DNA from 2 places in the Polaromonas sp. P4_F9 genome. Region 1 is predicted to be linked to the other one. Evidence: predicted binding sites of a transcription regulator. Region 1 holds the regulator's gene; the other holds the start of a gene.
The links. Region 1 encodes LexA, which represses DNA repair genes until DNA is damaged. Its sites were predicted from a motif close to ACTGTATNNNNATACAGT; they were not measured.
Positions count from the first base shown of each region.

Region 2: a site for LexA is predicted at 4,913-4,930, ahead of AC1DUB_RS26460 (PA0069 family radical SAM protein). Genes of this name have one in related genera too.

Region 1 is NZ_JBFUJT010000022.1:8,671-18,712, reverse strand. It holds gene kdsB (3-deoxy-manno-octulosonate cytidylyltransferase) at 1-120, shown strand, start outside; gene adk (adenylate kinase) at 314-970, shown strand; gene AC1DUB_RS18650 (asparaginase) at 1,036-1,986, opposite strand; gene lexA (transcriptional repressor LexA) at 2,172-2,876, shown strand; gene AC1DUB_RS18640 (hypothetical protein) at 3,027-3,395, shown strand; gene AC1DUB_RS18635 (D-2-hydroxyacid dehydrogenase family protein) at 3,586-4,593, shown strand; gene AC1DUB_RS18630 (3-hydroxyacyl-CoA dehydrogenase) at 4,829-6,346, shown strand; gene AC1DUB_RS18625 (oxepin-CoA hydrolase, alternative type) at 6,509-7,288, shown strand; gene AC1DUB_RS18620 (Crp/Fnr family transcriptional regulator) at 7,585-8,310, shown strand; gene AC1DUB_RS18615 (phosphotransferase family protein) at 8,315-9,406, shown strand; gene AC1DUB_RS18610 (acyl-CoA dehydrogenase family protein) at 9,453-10,042, shown strand, end outside.
Region 2 is NZ_JBFUJT010000048.1:303-7,187, forward strand. It holds gene AC1DUB_RS26435 (acyl-CoA dehydrogenase C-terminal domain-containing protein) at 1-1,705, shown strand, start outside; gene AC1DUB_RS26440 (NAD(P)H-dependent flavin oxidoreductase) at 1,833-2,786, shown strand; gene AC1DUB_RS26445 (acyltransferase family protein) at 2,823-3,908, shown strand; gene AC1DUB_RS26450 (DOPA 4,5-dioxygenase family protein) at 4,143-4,490, opposite strand; gene AC1DUB_RS26455 (hypothetical protein) at 4,563-4,829, opposite strand; gene AC1DUB_RS26460 (PA0069 family radical SAM protein) at 5,000-6,097, shown strand; gene AC1DUB_RS26465 (GNAT family N-acetyltransferase) at 6,337-6,660, shown strand; gene AC1DUB_RS26470 (L,D-transpeptidase family protein) at 6,720-6,885, shown strand, end outside.

The DNA of each region.
Region 1 (10,042 bases):
GAACAATTGCGCGCCCTCTGGCATGGGTACCGGATTGCCGTGCACATTACCGATAAGGCACCGGGCCTGGGTGTGGATACGCCGGAAGATCTGGCCAGGGCACGCGAGCTCTTTTCATAGCGGCCAGCCAGCTCACCCCGGCGTCTGTGTAAGCTGCCGTCAGGGGTGTACATGCTATCCTTGTACAAAAAGCAGGGGTGAGGTTTGCATGACGTGCTGGCAGCCCTCAACACCTGTCAAGCAGCCCATGGAGATACCGGCGCGCCGAACTCCCGGGTTGACTTCCTGAATTCATAAAAATCCGAGGACATCCATGAGACTGATTTTGTTAGGCGCGCCTGGCGCGGGCAAGGGGACGCAAGCGACCTTCATCTGCCAAAAATACGGCATCCCCCAGATTTCCACCGGTGACATGCTGCGTGCAGCCGTCAAGGCAGGAACCCCGCTAGGCATTGAAGCCAAAAAAGTCATGGACGCTGGCGCGCTCGTGAGCGATGACCTGATCATCAACCTGGTGAAGGAACGCATCGCCCAGCCCGACTGCGCCAATGGCTTCCTGTTTGACGGTTTTCCCCGCACTATTCCACAAGCCGACGCCATGAAAGCTGCCGGCGTGAAGATTGACTATGTGCTTGAAATCGATGTGCCTTTTGAAGCCATCATCGAGCGCATGAGCGGGCGCCGCTCGCACACGGCCTCGGGCCGCACCTACCACGTGAAATACAACCCGCCCAAAGTCGAAGGCAAGGATGATGTCACCGGTGAGCCGCTGATCCAGCGCGAAGACGACAAGGAAGAGACCGTGCGCAAGCGGCTGGAGGTTTACAGCGCGCAAACCCGCCCACTGGTGGAGTACTACTCAAGCTGGGCGAAAACTTCGCCCCACGCCGCCCCCAAATACCGCGCGATCAGCGGCATGGGCGGTGTCGATGAAATCACGGAAAGAGCCTTCAAGGCCCTGTCGAGCTGAGACGGCCGGCCCAAGCCTCATCGGGCCGTTCTCCTGCGTTCTTCTGAACGGCATGCAACCGGGCCTCAGCTCAGCAGTCGGAGCATCAGGTCTACCCGCGCCTTCACCGGGCTGAGCCCCTTTGAATCGGGAATGAGATCCCCCGGTTTGGGCAGCACCTGGCCGTTGGGGCAGCGCGTGGCGCGAACCACTGTGACGCCACTGGCCTGTGCCTTGAGCAAAGCAGCCTCCAGCGCATGATGGATGGTGCCGTTGCCCGTTGTGGCGACGACCAGGCCCTGCACGCCCCGCGACATCAGGGCTTCCACCACTGCGCCACTGGCACCGGCATGGCTCATGACGATCTCAACATGCGGCCAGTCAGCCTCGCTGCCCAAGGCCGTTATTGTTTTCAGGGTGTCCGGTGCCCGGTTTTCGTCTGCTTCAGGCCAACTCCTCAATAACCTCAGGCGCCCCTCTTCGACATAGCCCAGCGGGCCCGCATCACCCGAACTGAAGGCGTCCAGCCGGTAGGGATGTACCTTCTGCACGTCCCGCGCAGTATGGATGGTGCCGGCGCATACGGCCACCACGCCCCTGGCCCCGGTGTGGCGGGCCACGGCCACGGCATCCAGCATGTTCTGCGGGCCGTCCGGTACCAGGGCCGTTGCCGGACGCATGGCACAGGTCAGCACCACCGGCTTGGCGGGGCTGCACACCGCCTGTAAAAAATACGCGGTTTCTTCCAGCGTGTCGGTGCCGTGGACAATGACGATCCCCTCGACATCGGGCTGCGCCAGAAAGTGGTTGACGCGCCCGGCCAGCGTCGCCCACACCGCAAAGCTCATGTCCTTGCTATCGAGCTGCGCAACCTGCTCGGTGACCACAGGGCCGGCTTCGGCCAGCCCGGGAATCGCCGCCACCAGCTGATCAATACCAACCTCTGCGGCGGTGTAGCCGATGTTGTCCGAGGCGGTCGCGGCCCGGCCGGCAATCGTGCCGCCGGTACCCAAAATCACAATGGTTTGACGATTCATAAGAAGGATGAGAAGGGACTTGCGCTCTTTGAAAAACTGGATGAAAATACAGGTACTGGATATTAAAACAGGTAAATACGACAATTAATACGACAAGGTGAATGCAGCAGGCAAGGTACGCGGTCATCCCCAGCGGGCCGGTGCATCCAACCCAATCCAGGCTGACGAATCAAGGAGTCCCGGTCATGAGCATCCTGAACGAATTTCCGCATTTATCCTCCGAAGGTCCCAAGCTCACAGCTCGGCAGCAGCAAATCCTGGAATTGATCCAGAGTGCCATCGCCCGCACCGGCGCTCCGCCAACCCGCGCCGAAATCGCCAACGAATTGGGCTTCAAATCCGCCAACGCCGCTGAAGAGCACCTGCAAGCCCTGGCCCGCAAAGGCGTGATTGAACTGGTCAGCGGCACCTCGCGCGGCATACGCCTGCGCAGCGACACCTTGCGCTCCATCCACGAATCCAGAATCAAACAGTTTTCCCTGCCGTTGCAAAGCCTGGCCCAACTCGCCCTGCCTCTGGTGGGGCGGGTTGCTGCTGGCAGCCCGATTCTCGCGCAGGAACACATCGAGCAGACCTATTATTTTGAAAGCAGCCTGTTTCAGCGGCAACCTGATTACCTGCTCAAGGTGCGCGGCATGAGCATGCGGGATGCCGGCATCATGGACGGCGATCTGCTGGCCGTCAAACAGGCCAAGGAAGCCAGGAACGGCCAAATTGTCGTGGCCCGTATCGGCGATGAAGTGACGGTCAAGCGTTTTCGGCGCACCAAGCATCTGATTGAATTGTTGCCTGAGAACCCGGATTTCAAAACCATTGTGGTCGAGCCCGGCGAACCCTTCGAACTCGAAGGCCTCGCAGTTGGTTTGATCCGCAACACCATGCTCATCTAGCCAACCCCTTTCTGGTCGCGCGACAGGTGGCGGGCGTTTGGTCATTGATTGGCCAACACCCTGGCGTTGCGGCCCCACTGGCGATTTAGCCAGCCCGAAATCCTGCCTGTAAACATTGGGGCGCAAGCCTCTCTAATTCAGGAGTTCATCATGGGAATCGTCAGTTTTTCAAATTCACCCGTATTCTCGGTTTTGCTTGCCCCCATGCAGGCCTTGGCGGCGTGGTTTGTGCCTGCGAAGTCCACTTCAGAGCCGTTTTCCGCCCCGGCCCGCACCCGGTGCGCACCTCACCAGTTGGCCGTGCCCTTCAAGCCCGGCTGCATTCCCTCCCGGCGGCGCGTTGCCGCCGCACATGCCGCGGCAGCAAAAACCTCCGCCACCAGCCGCTTGAAGGTGGTGCGCGAGTTTGACGCGGCCGTCGGCCCCGCTTGCGCTGGCCGCATGGTCATATCCGGTCGCATGTCTGACGTCTGTGCAGAACTCGAGCGCATGGCTCAACGTGAGACCGCAGTCCAGTGAAGCCGGTGCACCTATGACACTTTGAGCCTGCCACGGCGTTAGCCCACGGCTCCGTGGCACCGTGGCGCCGCGCACTCACCGGCCCCTGAACTGCAGGGGCATGGGGGACAGGTTTCCTTCCGATACAAGTTGACGGCTTTCAGGCGCCACGGTTCGGAGGGAAGAAAAATCTTGCAGGCACAATATCGGCATGAATATTGTGATCCTCGATGACTATCAGGATGCCGTGCGAAAACTGAACTGCGCGGCCAAACTGGATGCATACCCTGCCAAGGTCTACACCAACACGGTCAAAGGCATAGGCCAGCTGTCCGTCCGACTCAAGGATGCCGATGTAATCGTGCTGATTCGCGAAAGGACCCAGCTGAACAGGCAGGTAATTGAAAAGCTGCCCAAACTCAAGCTGATTGCCCAGACCGGCCGCGTTGGCAGCCATATTGATATTGCAGCCTGCACCGAGCGCGGCATTGCGGTGGCGGAAGGCATTGGGTCACCGACCGCGCCTGCCGAGTTGACTTGGGCACTGGTGATGGCTGCGATGCGCCGCATTCCCCACTACGTATCACACCTGAAACACGGCGCCTGGCAGCAAGCCGGCCTCAAGGCCGCCTCCATGCCGCCCAATTTTGGCCTTGGCTCAGTTCTCAAGGGCAAGACACTGGGGGTGTGGAGCTACGGCAAGATCGGACAAATCATCGCCGGCTATGGCCGGGCGTTTGGCATGCGCGTGATCGTCTGGGGTCGGGAAGCATCACGCGAGCGGGCGCAGGCTGACGGCTTTGAAATTGCCGACAGCAAAGCCGAATTTTTTGAGCAAAGCGACGTGCTCAGTTTGCATCTGCGTCTGCATGATGAAACACGCGGCATCGTGACCCTCGAAGATTTGTCGCGCATGAAACCAACTGCCTTGCTGGTCAATACCTCGCGGGCCGAGTTGATCGAGCCTGAGGCCCTGATTGCCGCGCTCAACCGCGGACGCCCCGGACTGGCGGCTGTTGATGTCTTTGAGTCCGAACCGATTTTGCAAGGCCACGCACTGCTGCGCCTGGAAAACTGCATTTGCACACCGCACATCGGCTATGTGGAGCAGGACAGTTATGAAATGTATTTCGGGGCGGCCTTTGACAATGTTGTGAACTTCATCAAGGGAACACCGACGAACATCGTCAACCCCGGTGCCCTGCAAGTGCGCCGCTAATTTGCCCTGATGCCGGGTACTGCCAGCACTGGGCCGGCACCGGAGGCCGGAGCCAATGGCCACCAGCCTCAGCCGGAATCCGCTTTTTTCTGTTGCCCGGGTTTCTCCCTCAAGATATCCTGCGGTTGCGCAACCGGCGCATGCCAGAGGCAGTCGCAGCCGGGCACTCCAAATTCTCGCGAACAGGATTGCGGCACAGTTCTGTTCTTTGCGCCCTGCGTAATAATCCTTTTCCATGAAACCAATTTACAAAACCGTTGGCATTGTTGGCACAGGCGCCATGGGCCGTGGCATTGCCCAGATTGCCACGCAAGCCGGGAGCGTCGTCAAGTTGATGGACAACCAGGCGGGTGCGGCAGAAAAGGCGCGGGAGGCCATCTGCGCGCAGTGGGACAAGCTGGTGGAAAAAGGCCGGATGGAAACCACCGCTGCGACCAGCCACAAGGCCAGCCTTCTGACGGCCGGCACGCTGGCCGATCTGGCGGACTGCGATCTGATTGTGGAAGCCATTGTGGAGCGGCTGGACGTCAAGAAAGCCCTGTTCGCCGAACTCGAGACCATCGTGTCGGCGCAAACCGTTCTTGCGACCAACACCTCGTCGCTATCCGTGACCGCCATTGCGGCCGCGCTCAAACACCCGGAACGCTTTGCCGGCTACCACTTTTTCAATCCCGTTCCGCTGATGAAGGTGGTGGAGGTCATCGCCGGCCTGAAAACTGATGCAGCCGTGTGCGGCGCGCTGGCCAGCCATGCCCGCCAGATGGGGCACACGCCGGTACAGGCCCAGGACACTCCCGGCTTCATCGTCAACCATGCGGGGCGGGGCTATGGCACCGAAGCGCTGCGCATCGTCAGCGAGGGCGTGGCTGATTTCGCCACCATAGACCGCATCCTGCGGGACCAGGCCGGCTTCAAGCTGGGCCCCTTCGAGTTGATGGACCTGACCGCGCTGGATGTGTCGCATCCCGTGATGGAGTCCATTTACCACCAGTATTACGAAGAAGCGCGCTACCGCCCCAGCGTCATCACGGCGCAACGGCTGGCGGGCGGCATGCTCGGCCGCAAGACCGGCGAAGGTTTTTACCGTTATGCCGACGGTGTCATGCAGCTTCCGGCCGAAGCACCTGTGCCCCAGGTCGCCGAAATGCCGCCGGTCTGGGTTTCGCCCAGAGCATCCCGACGCTCGGAATTGCTGCAATTGCTGAAAAATCTCGGAGCCAAAATCGAAACGGGCCAGTCCGCGTCGCCCCAGGCCCTGGTGGTGGTGGCGCCCCTGGGGTTTGACATCACCACGGTGGCCGTGGTGGAGCGGCTGGACCCGGCGCGTACCGTGGGTATAGACATGCTGATTGACGATGCGGCGACCCGGCGGCGGGTCCTGGCTACCAACCCGGCCACCCGCACCGACATGCGCGACGCCGCCCATGCCCTGTTCGCCCGGGACGGCAAGGCGGTGAGCGTGATACGGGACAGCGGCGGATTTGTCACGCAGCGCGTCGTGGCCACCATCGTCAACATTGCCAGCGACATCTGCCAGCAAGGCATCTGCAGCCCGAAAGATCTTGAAACCGCCGTGACGCTGGGGCTGGGCTACCCACTCGGGCCGCTCGCCATGGGCGACCGCTACGGGCCCACCAACGTGCTGGAGGTGCTGTTCAACATGCAAACCGTCTATGGCGACCAGCGCTACCGCCCTTCCCCGTGGCTGCGCCGCCGCGGCGCCATTGGCCTGAGCCTGATGCATGAAGAGTGAGACACCCCCTTCGAATGCTCACTTCGTGTAGCACCTTCCCCCCTCCAGGGGGCGGCGCCTGCGGCCTGGCGAAGCCAGTTCCGCGGCCCCCACTGGTAAGTGGACTTGTACGGGGACTCGGTCCCTGCCTATTTCTCATTTCGATGCATTGGAAAAACTGACATGGCAGGCGCAATCAAAGGTACCAGTGAGGGCCAGACCCTTATCCTGACGCTGAGCAACCCCGAGTTCCGCAATGCGCTGGGGCCGGAGATTTATGCCGCAGGCATTGAGGCCCTCAACGCCGCCGAGAACAACCCCGAAATCCGCAGTGTGGTGATCACCGGCGAGGGCGCGGTGTTTTGCGCGGGCGGCAACCTGCAGCGCCTGCAGGCCAACCGGCGCGAGGCACCCGAGGTTCAGGCCCAAAGCATCGAAGGGCTGCACAACTGGATCGACTCGATCCGCACCTATCCCAAGCCCGTGATCGCCGCAGTCGAAGGTGCGGCGGCCGGGGCCGGCTTTTCGCTGGCACTGGCCTGCGACTTTGTCGTCGCCGCAAACAACGCTGTCTTTGTGATGTCCTACAGCACGGTCGGGCTGTCCCCCGACGGTGGCGGCAGCTGGAGCCTGGCGCGCTCTCTGCCGCGCGCCCTTGCCAGCGAGCTGCTCATGGGCGGCGAACGCATCAGCGCCCAGCGCCTGCATGACTTTGGCCTGGTGAACAAGGTCGCATCCGCGGGCGACGCCCTGAATGAAGCGCTCAGGATGGCCGGGCAACTCAATGCGCGGGCGCCCAATGCGCTGGCCAGCATCAAGGAGCTCATCAATGAGGCGTCCTCAAACACCCTGAGCCAGCAACTGGCCTGCGAGCGCGACCATTTCGTGCGCAACCTGCACCACAGCAATGGCGGCGAGGGCATCGCCGCATTCCTGGAAAAGCGCACACCGCAGTACCGCTGAGGAGCCGCCGGTTTTGCTCCGCCAACCGGTGGCGGCAATGCATGACCAGACGGATGGCAAAGCGCAGTGGCAGAACTTGCTTTGCATGGGAAGCGATAGCCCAAAAGATGAGGCTCATCTGCAGCGCGCTCGCCCCACCACACCGGGATCACGGGAGTCTCGGCCGCATCGGGCGTGCCTGGGTGACAGGTTTGAACAGCGAGTTCCTCCGGCGACGCCGAGGTGACAGCGGGGTGGCGCAAGGGGCGTGCCTGGGGTGACAATGGTGGTCTTGTTAGTCACTTAAAAGACAGGCCATGGACGATCCTATTCTTACGATAGATGAAAGAGCGGCCATCAACAGTGGTCGCTGGTTTTCATCACTGTCCCCGTCCCTGAGGCACGACATCCTGCGATGCGCTTACGTCAAACGCTACAAAGACGGCGAATTGATTGCCGCCCGCGGCGATCCGCCGGAAGAATGGATTGCCTGCGCGAAGGGAGCCGTGCGCGTAAGCTCCACCTCCCTCTCGGGCAAGCAGATCACCCTGACCTATGTCGAGCCAGGCATCTGGTTTGGCGACGTGGCGATTTTCGACGGCGACCGCCGCACGCACGACGCGTATGCGCACGGCGACACCACGATCCTGTGCGTGGCCAAGGCCGATTTCAGAAAAATTCTGGCAGCCCATGTGGAGCTCTACGAGGCCATGCTGCGGCTCCATGCACGGCGCCTGCGTCAGCTCTTCGGCCTGGTGGAAGACCTCAATACCCTGCCCCTGCGCGCGCGCCTGGCCAAGCAGCTGTTGCACCTCGTGCGCTGCTACGGCGTGCCCAGCCTGGCCGACGGCCAGGAGATACGCATCGGCCTGCAGCTGGCCCAGGAGGAGTTGGCCCAGTTGCTGGGAGCCTCCCGCCAGCGCGTCAACCAGGAGCTCAAATCCATGGAGCGCGAGGAGGCCATCCGCATCGAGCCAGGGGGCCTGGTGGTGCGCAACCGCGAAGCCCTGATGCGCATCTCCGAAGCCGATATGGACAAATAAGCACATGAGCAATTTCGACCATTTTGTAGGCACCCGGGCCGTTTCCGGGCAGCAGGCCTTTGACATCGACGTCCTCAGCACCTATCTGAAACAGCACCTCGAGGGTTTCGAAGGACCGTTGACCGTCGAGATATTCAAGGGTGGCCAGTCCAACCCGACCTACAAGCTGATCACACCGGGGCGGTCTTACGTCATGCGGGCCAAACCGGGCCCTGTGGCCAGGCTGCTGCCGTCGGCCCACGCGGTGGAGCGCGAATTCAAGGTCATGCAGGGCCTGCAGGGCACCGACGTGCCCGTCGCCAGGATGCACTGCCTGTGCGAAGACGAGTCCGTGATCGGGCGGGCTTTTTATGTGATGGAGTTCGTCGAGGGCCGGGTCCTCTGGGACCAGTCCCTGCCCGGCATGACCAACGCCCAGCGCGGCGAGATCTATGACGAGATGAACCGCGTGATCGCCGCCCTGCACACCGTGAAGTTTGCAGAACGGGGCCTGGCCGATTACGGCAAGCCCGGCAACTACTTTGAGCGCCAGGTTGGCCGCTGGAGCAAGCAGTACGCGGCATCCATTACCCAACCGATTCCCGAGATGGATTCGCTGATCCAGTGGCTGCCGGCCAATATCCCTGCCGGCGCGCGCGATGACAGCATGGTCTCCATCGTGCACGGCGACTTCCGGCTCGACAACCTGATGTTTCATCCCACCGAGCCGCGCGTACTGGCGGTGCTCGACTGGGAGCTGTCCACCCTGGGCCATCCCTTGGCAGACTTCAGCTACCACTGCATGGCCTGGCACATACCACCGGGCGCGTTTCGCGGCATTGGCGGCCTGGACATCGCAAGCTTGGGCATTCCTTCGGAAGCCGAATACATTCGCCGTTATTGCGAGCGCACCGGCCTGGCCACACCCGAAGCCCTCAAGGCCGACTGGAACTTTTACCTGGCCTACAACCTGTTTCGCCTCGCCGCCATTTTGCAGGGCATTGCCAAACGGGTGGAAGCCGGTACCGCCTCCAGCGCGCAGGCGGTTAGTTCGGCAGCGGGCGCACCGCTGCTGGCCAGGATGGCCTGGGGCTTTGCGCTTGAAAGCCAGCGCTGACGCGGCAACTTTTTACCCCATCACCAACACCCCTGCAGGAGACATCATGGATTTCAGCTACACCCCCAAGGTCAAGGAACTGCAGGCGCGCCTGTTGAAGTTCATGGAGGCGCATGTCTACCCGAACGAAGCCCGCTTCTTTCGGGAAATCGCCGAAAACCGGGCCAAGGGAAACGCCTGGATTCCCACGGCCATCATTGAAGAGCTCAAACCCAAGGCACGCGCCGCCGGCCTCTGGAACCTGTTTTTGCCGCACTCCCCGCGCGCGCCTGAAGGCCTGTCCAACCTCGAATACGCGCCCCTGTGCGAAATCATGGGCCGCGTGCCGTTTGCGGCCGAGGTGTTCAACTGCTCGGCACCCGACACCGGCAACATGGAGACCATTGCACGCTATGGCTCCGAAGCCAACAAGGACCAGTGGCTGGACCCGCTGCTCAAGGGCGAGATCCGCTCGGCCTTCCTGATGACCGAACCCGAGGTCGCCTCGTCCGACGCCACCAACATCCAGTGCCGCATTGAACGCGACGGCGACGACTATGTGCTCAACGGCCTCAAGTGGTGGTCGTCCGGCGCGGGCGACCCGCGCTGCGCCATCTACATCGTCATGGGCAAGACCAACCCCGATGCCGGCCGTCA
Region 2 (6,885 bases), on a different contig from region 1:
TGAAGACGCCGGATTCGAGACGGCGCAGGCGGTGCTTGAGGAGTGCGCCAAGTTCAACCAGGACGTGCTGTCGCCGCTGAACTGGGAGGGCGACAAAAATCCTTCGAGCTGGAAAGATGGCGTGGTCACCACCACCCCTGGCTTCAAGCAGGCCTTCAAGCAATACGCGGAAGGTGGCTGGCAGGGCCTGCAGCATCCGGCCGAGTATGGCGGCCAGGGCCTGCCCAAGACCATAGGTGCGGCCTGTGGCGAGATGCTCAATTCGGCCAACATGAGTTTTGCCTTGTGCCCGCTGCTCAGTGACGGCGCCATCGAAGCCCTGCTGACAGCCGGCTCCGATGAGTTGAAGGCGACCTACCTTGAAAAGCTGGTCAGCGGACAGTGGACCGGCACCATGAACCTGACCGAGCCGCAGGCGGGCTCTGACCTCGCCATGGTGCGCAGCCGCGCCGAACCGCAGCCCGATGGCATCTACAAGGTGTTCGGCACCAAGATATTCATCACTTATGGTGAGCACGACATGGCCGAGAACATCGTGCACCTGGTGCTGGCGCGCGTGACCGGCGCTCCCGAGGGCGTGAAGGGCATCAGCCTGTTTGTCGTGCCCAAGTTCCTGGTCAATAAAGACGGCTCGCTGGGTGCGCGCAACGACGTGCATTGCGTCAGCATCGAGCACAAGCTGGGCATCAAGGCCTCGCCCACAGCGGTGCTGCAGTATGGCGACCACGGCGGCGCCGTCGGCTACCTCGTCGGTGAAGAAAACCGCGGGCTTGAGTACATGTTCATCATGATGAATGCGGCGCGCTATGCCGTCGGCATGCAGGGCATTGCCGTGGCCGAGCGTGCCTACCAGAAGGCGGTGAGCTTTGCCCGGGAGCGGGTGCAGAGCCGCCCCGTTGACGGATCGATCAAGGCCAGCGCGCCCATCATTCATCATCCCGACGTCAAACGCATGCTGATGACCATGCGCGCCTACATCGAAGGGTGCCGCGCCATGGCCGCTAGCGCCGCAGCGGCCTACGATGCATCGCACCACCATCCTGATGCCGAGGTGCGCAAGCAAAACCAGGCCTTCTACGAGTTCATGGTGCCGCTGGTCAAGGGCTACAGCACCGAGATGAGCCTGGAAGTTACCTCGCTGGGCGTGCAGGTCCACGGCGGCATGGGTTTCATCGAGGAAACCGGCGCCGCACAGTACATGCGCGATGCAAAAATCCTGACGATTTACGAAGGCACGACGGCCATCCAGGCCAACGACCTGATTGGCCGCAAGACTTCGCGCGATGGCGGCCAGACAGCCAAGGCGATTGCCAAGCAGATTGAAGCGACCGAAAACGAACTGATCCGGCAGGGCAATGCCGACGCGGTGGCGGTGGCCAGGCGACTGAAGGCCGCCCGGGAAGCATTTGTGGATGTGGTCGAGTTTGTCGCGGGCAACACCAAGGCCAGCCCGAACGCTGTTTTTGCCGGTAGCGTTCCCTACCTCATGCTGGCAGGCAATGTGGTGGCCGGCTGGCAGATGGCACGTTCGCTGCTGGTGGCCCAGGAGCAGCTTGCCCAGGGAGTGGACGCCGATTTCATGAAGGCCAAGATCACCACCGCCCGTTTTTACGCCGACCACCTGCTGACCAAGGCTCCGGGTGTGCGCGACAGCATTGTGGAAGGTGCGGACTGCGTGACTGCGCTGGCGCTGGAAGCGTTTTAAAACCTCAATCACCTCAATCGCTATTACGGCATTACGCTATTAATGTGATAGCTGCCTGCGTCCATTTTCAATGGGCCAGAGAACTATCTTTAAACATTTCTGCCTCACTGACCTGTTGAAAGACGCCATGTCCAGACTTCCCGCGCCGCTGAATAATCTGCCGCTGCCCATCATCGGCTCGCCGCTGTTCATCATCAGCAACCCCAAGCTGGTGATCGAGCAATGCAAGGCCGGCGTGGTGGGCGCCATGCCCGCGCTCAATGCACGTCCTGCCGCGCAGCTCGAGGACTGGCTGGCGGAGATCACCGAGACCCTGGCGGCGTATAACAAGGCGAATCCTGACAAGCCTGCCGCGCCGTTTGCGATCAACCAGATCGTGCACAAGTCCAACGACCGGCTGGAGCACGACATGGCGCTGTGCGTGAAGTACAAGGTGCCCATCTACATCACCAGCCTGGGCGCGCGCGAAGACATCAACGCCGCGGCCCACAGCTACGGCGGTGTGGTGCTGCACGACATCATCAACAACAAGCATGCGCGCAAGGCGATTGAAAAAGGTGCGGATGGCCTGATTGCCGTGGCGGCCGGCGCCGGTGGTCATGCGGGCGTCAAGAGCCCGTTCGCCCTGATCCAGGAAATACGGCAGTGGTTTGACGGCCCGCTGGCGCTGTCGGGCTCCATCTCCACCGGTGGCGCGGTGCTGGCCGCGCGCGCCATGGGCGCCGATTTTGCGTACATCGGTTCGGCGTTTATCGCCACGGAAGAAGCCCGCGCCTCCGATGCCTACAAGCAGGCGATCGTCGAAGGAAATTCCGATGACATTATTTACAGCAACCTCTTTACCGGCGTACACGGCAACTACCTTGCCCCATCGATCCGGGCTGCGGGCATGGACCCCGCGAACCTGCCCGAGAGCGATGCGAGCAAGATGAACTTTGGCGGCGACAAGTCCAAGGCCTGGAAGGACATCTGGGGTTGCGGCCAGGGCATCGGACCGGTCAGCAAAGTACAGAGCGCCGCCGCTTTCGTCGCCCAGCTCAAGCGCGAGTACGAAGACGCGCGCATCCGGCTGGCGCTCTAGTCCCCGTCACGCTCGCTGGCGTTCATCCCGGCCTTCATGCGTTCAACCGACCAGCGTCTGCACGGTATTGATACCCTCAAGGGCATCGCCTGCGCCCTCATCGTCTGGCACCATCTGGCTTTTTATGGGCCGATGTCGGACGTGGTTCATGCCGTTGTGCCGGGCCTGACGGGCTGGCTTTACGACTATGGCCGCATGGCCGTGCAGGTGTTTCTGGTGGTGGGCGGCTTTCTGGCTGCCAGTTCGCTGGCACCTGAGGGCGGGGCGGCTTTCACGCAACCAGGCCGGCTGATGCTTCGCCGATACCGCCGGCTGGTGCCGCCCTATTTGGTGGCGCTTGCCGTGTGCGTGCTGGTGGCCGCGCTGGTGCGGCCGTGGTTTGCGCACCCGTCTGTGCCTGCTGCGCCGACTTTGCTGCAGGTCGTTGCCCACGTACTGCTGCTGCAGGATGTACTGGGCCAGGAGGCCCTGTCGGCCGGTGTCTGGTATGTGGCGATCGATTTTCAGCTGTTCGTCACCAGCGTGATGATTTTTGCTTTCGCACGCAAGCTGCAGCAGCGCTGGCCGCAGGTGCCGGCGCAGCTCGGCGTGGGCCTGATGCTGTCGCTGGCCGCGGCATCGCTGTTCTTCTTCAATCGCCATTCCGGGCTGGACGTCACAGCGCTGTATTTTCTCGGCTCTTACGCCCTGGGTATGCTGGCTTTCTGGGCGTCGCGGGCGGCAGGCAAGGCCCAACGGGTGCAGTGGCTGCTGGCCATTGCCCTGTTCGGTGTGGCGGCTTTGCTGCTTGATTTCAGGGGCCGGATTGCCCTGGCGCTGGTGGTGGCGTTGGGCCTGGTGTGGCTACAAAAAAGCGCTGTCGCACGGCAATGGCGGGAGCCCCGCTGGCTGGTGAAACTCGGCCAGATCTCGTACTTCGTGTTTCTGATTCACTTCCCGGTGTGCCTGCTGGTCAATGCCGTCGTGGGTTTTTTCTGGCCCACCCAATTGATTGCCAACGCGCTGGGCTTGCTGGCCGCCTTCCTGCTGTCCCTGCTGGCGGGCGCGGTGCTTTACAGAAGCGTTGAATCCCGGCAATTGCCTGCACGCAGCGCGGCCAAGGCGCGACTTCTCTCGCCGTGATACCCGCACCTGAGGATTTTGTTGTCACTCCTCAACTCAGTGCGTGCGCTGTGCCTTTCTTGCTCCCTCGCCCTTTGGGAGAGGGTTGGGGTGAGGGCCCGCGGTGTATAAAAAACCGCAGTCTTTCGCATCTGTCGCAGCCGCCATCCCAGCCCCACGTGTTGCAGTGAGACACTGCGGCTCTTCGCCCCGTCCAGGTCCGCAATCAAATCAATAGCGTTTCAGGCCTTCCGCTCAACGCCTGAACATGTCCAGCTTCAATTCAGAGGGCTCGCCCAGCCAGGAGGCATGGGTCGTGTGATCGGCCAGGTTATCGCCCGTGACGCCATGCACGAACACATCAAGCCCGTTGCGGTGTTGCTCCAGCCACGGGATCAGGCGCTCAAACTGGACGCGGTCAAATGCCAGCTGGCAGCTCCAGTGCGGGTGCGGCCCAATCTCACGTTCATGCACACGGCCGACAGCCACCCCGAACAGCTCACCTGCCTGCTCGCACAACGCGCAGGCCTGCGCCACGGTGGCGGGGCCAAAATAAACATGGGCGTGGTAGCGGTCGTGGACGTTTTCGGGGCGCTTGGTCATGGGATGGATGGCCGAAAGTGAATGCATGGGCGATTGTCCTGTCATCCGTTTTCCCCGCCGCGACCGCGGGGTTTACAGGCCCGCCAGAAAGGTCATCTCGGGCAGGTGCGCGGACGGATCTTGCTGCCGGGCCTGCGCGTGGGTTTTTTTCACGAGTTGCCGGCAGTGGTCGAGGTCCGTCACTTGAAAAAGAAACAAAACCTCGGCGGGATCTTCGGCATTTTGCCAAAGGTGCTCCAGGTACATGCCCTGCTCGGCATGGCTGGCTGCATCCTTGTCGAGCTGCGCCTTCACATCCGCCAGTCGGGCGCCGCGCAGTTTTGCCAGTACATGAGCCATGTGAACCTCCGGTACAAATCAGCATTATGAAACCGTGCCAGGCGGGCTGCAGGCCGCTTGCCGGATGGCGGAGTATTCAATATACTGTACATAAACACAGTATTTATCCAGCTACCCAAGTTCTTGTTTATTGACACCAAAAGCACGGCCAGCCAGGCCGTTTGAGTCCCATGACCGAGGTCAAAATCCCCCTCCATGCCATCAAGGGCCGGGGCAGCGCCACGCGCATTGCACACCGGTTCGAGAAAAATGCGCGCGAGGCCTACGACGATGGCTGGGGCACCCTGCAAGATGTGACGGGCGATGTGATCGGCGAGGTTCCGCGTATTGAGACGGAAGTGATGATGGAAGACGCCCGCAGCGCCATTTCGCACAACGACTCTCCCGACATCTTCTTCGACTACGGCCTGAACCCCTACCGGGGCTGCGAGCATGGCTGCGTCTATTGCTATGCGCGGCCCACGCACAGCTATCTCAACCTTTCGCCCGGCCTGGACTTTGAGACGAAGATCATTGCCAAGCGCAACATTGCCGCGGTGCTGCGCGCCGACCTCGGCAAACGAAGCTACGTGCCCAAACTGCTCAACATCGGTTCGGCGACAGACTGCTACCAGCCCGTGGAGCGCGAACTGCGGCTCACACGAGGCGTGATCGAAGTCCTGCAGGAGGCGCGCCATCCGTTTTCACTGGTCACCAAATCCAGCGGTGTCGAACGCGACCTCGATTTGATCGTGCCCATGGCGGCCGATCGGCTGGCTGCCGTCTATGTGACCATCACCACGCTGGACGGCGAACTGGCACGCAAGCTGGAGCCGCGCGCCGCAGCGCCACACCGCCGGCTGCGGACCATCGAGAGGCTCGCCGCCGAAGGCGTGCCGGTGGGCGTGAGCGTGGCGCCGCAGATTCCCTTTGTCAATGACGACATGGAGCAGGTGCTCACGGCCGCCTGGGATGCGGGCGCGCGCACGGCGTTCTACACCGTCATTCGCCTGCCCTGGGAGGTCGCGCCTATCTTCAAGGAGTGGCTGGAGTTGCACTACCCGCAGCGCGCTGCGCGCATCATGGCGCGCATCCACGAGATGCGCGGCGGCAAGGACTATGACAGCGATTTTGCTTCGCGCATGAAGGGTGCGGGCCTGTGGGCCGACCTGATACGCCAGCGTTTTGAGAAAACCTGCGGCCGGCTGGGCTTTAACCGCCAGCGCATTGAACTGGATTTGAGCCAGTTCAGGCCGCCGGGGGCGGCGGGGCAGGGCAGCCTGTTTTGAGGCGGCTCGCCGGCAATTCGGTGCGCGGGCTATAGTCCAAAAAGGGTCTAAAAAGCAGCGTGTGTTTGGCCGACCTGGCCTGCAGGTCACGCCATACCGTTTGAAAGTAAGAGGAGTTCACCTTGGCGCTCGAGTGGAAGTATTCATCGGAAGGCATGCTTGGGGAGGACTGGGAAGCGCTCTCCAACCTTTACCGGGTGGCGCCTCTGGGCGACAAGCAGCCGGCCGACCTTTAGGTCGTGTTTTCCAACAGCATGTTCAAGTGCTTTGTGTATGACGCCGGCACGCTGATTGCCGCCGGCCGCGCCGTGGCGGACGGCAAGGACTGCTCTTACATCTGCGACATCGCGGTGGCGCCGGAGCGGCAGGGTTCCGGCTTGGGCAAAGAGATGGTTGCGGCGCTGGTGCGGCTTTCCAAAGGCCACAAGAAAATCATCCTGTACGCAGTGCCGGGCAAGGAGCCCTTTTATCGCAAGCTCGGTTTCAGGCGCATGGCGACGGCCATGGCCATTTTTGCGAACCAGGAACAGGCGCTCAAGGACGGTTTGCTCAATGAAACCTGAAAGCGCATTGCCGGGCAGTACCCCGACAAGCTGGCGCATGTTGTGATGTGACACGAGACGTGGAGAGCATTCGAATCCTTGTCAGCCTTCACGACCAGGCACTGCGCCTCTACTGTGGCGGCGTGCTTGTGCGCGCGTATCCGGTATCGACCGCCAGGAACGGCCCCGGCGAACTGGAAGGCAGCGCCTGCACGCCGCGGGGCGCTCACGTCATTCGGGCAAAGA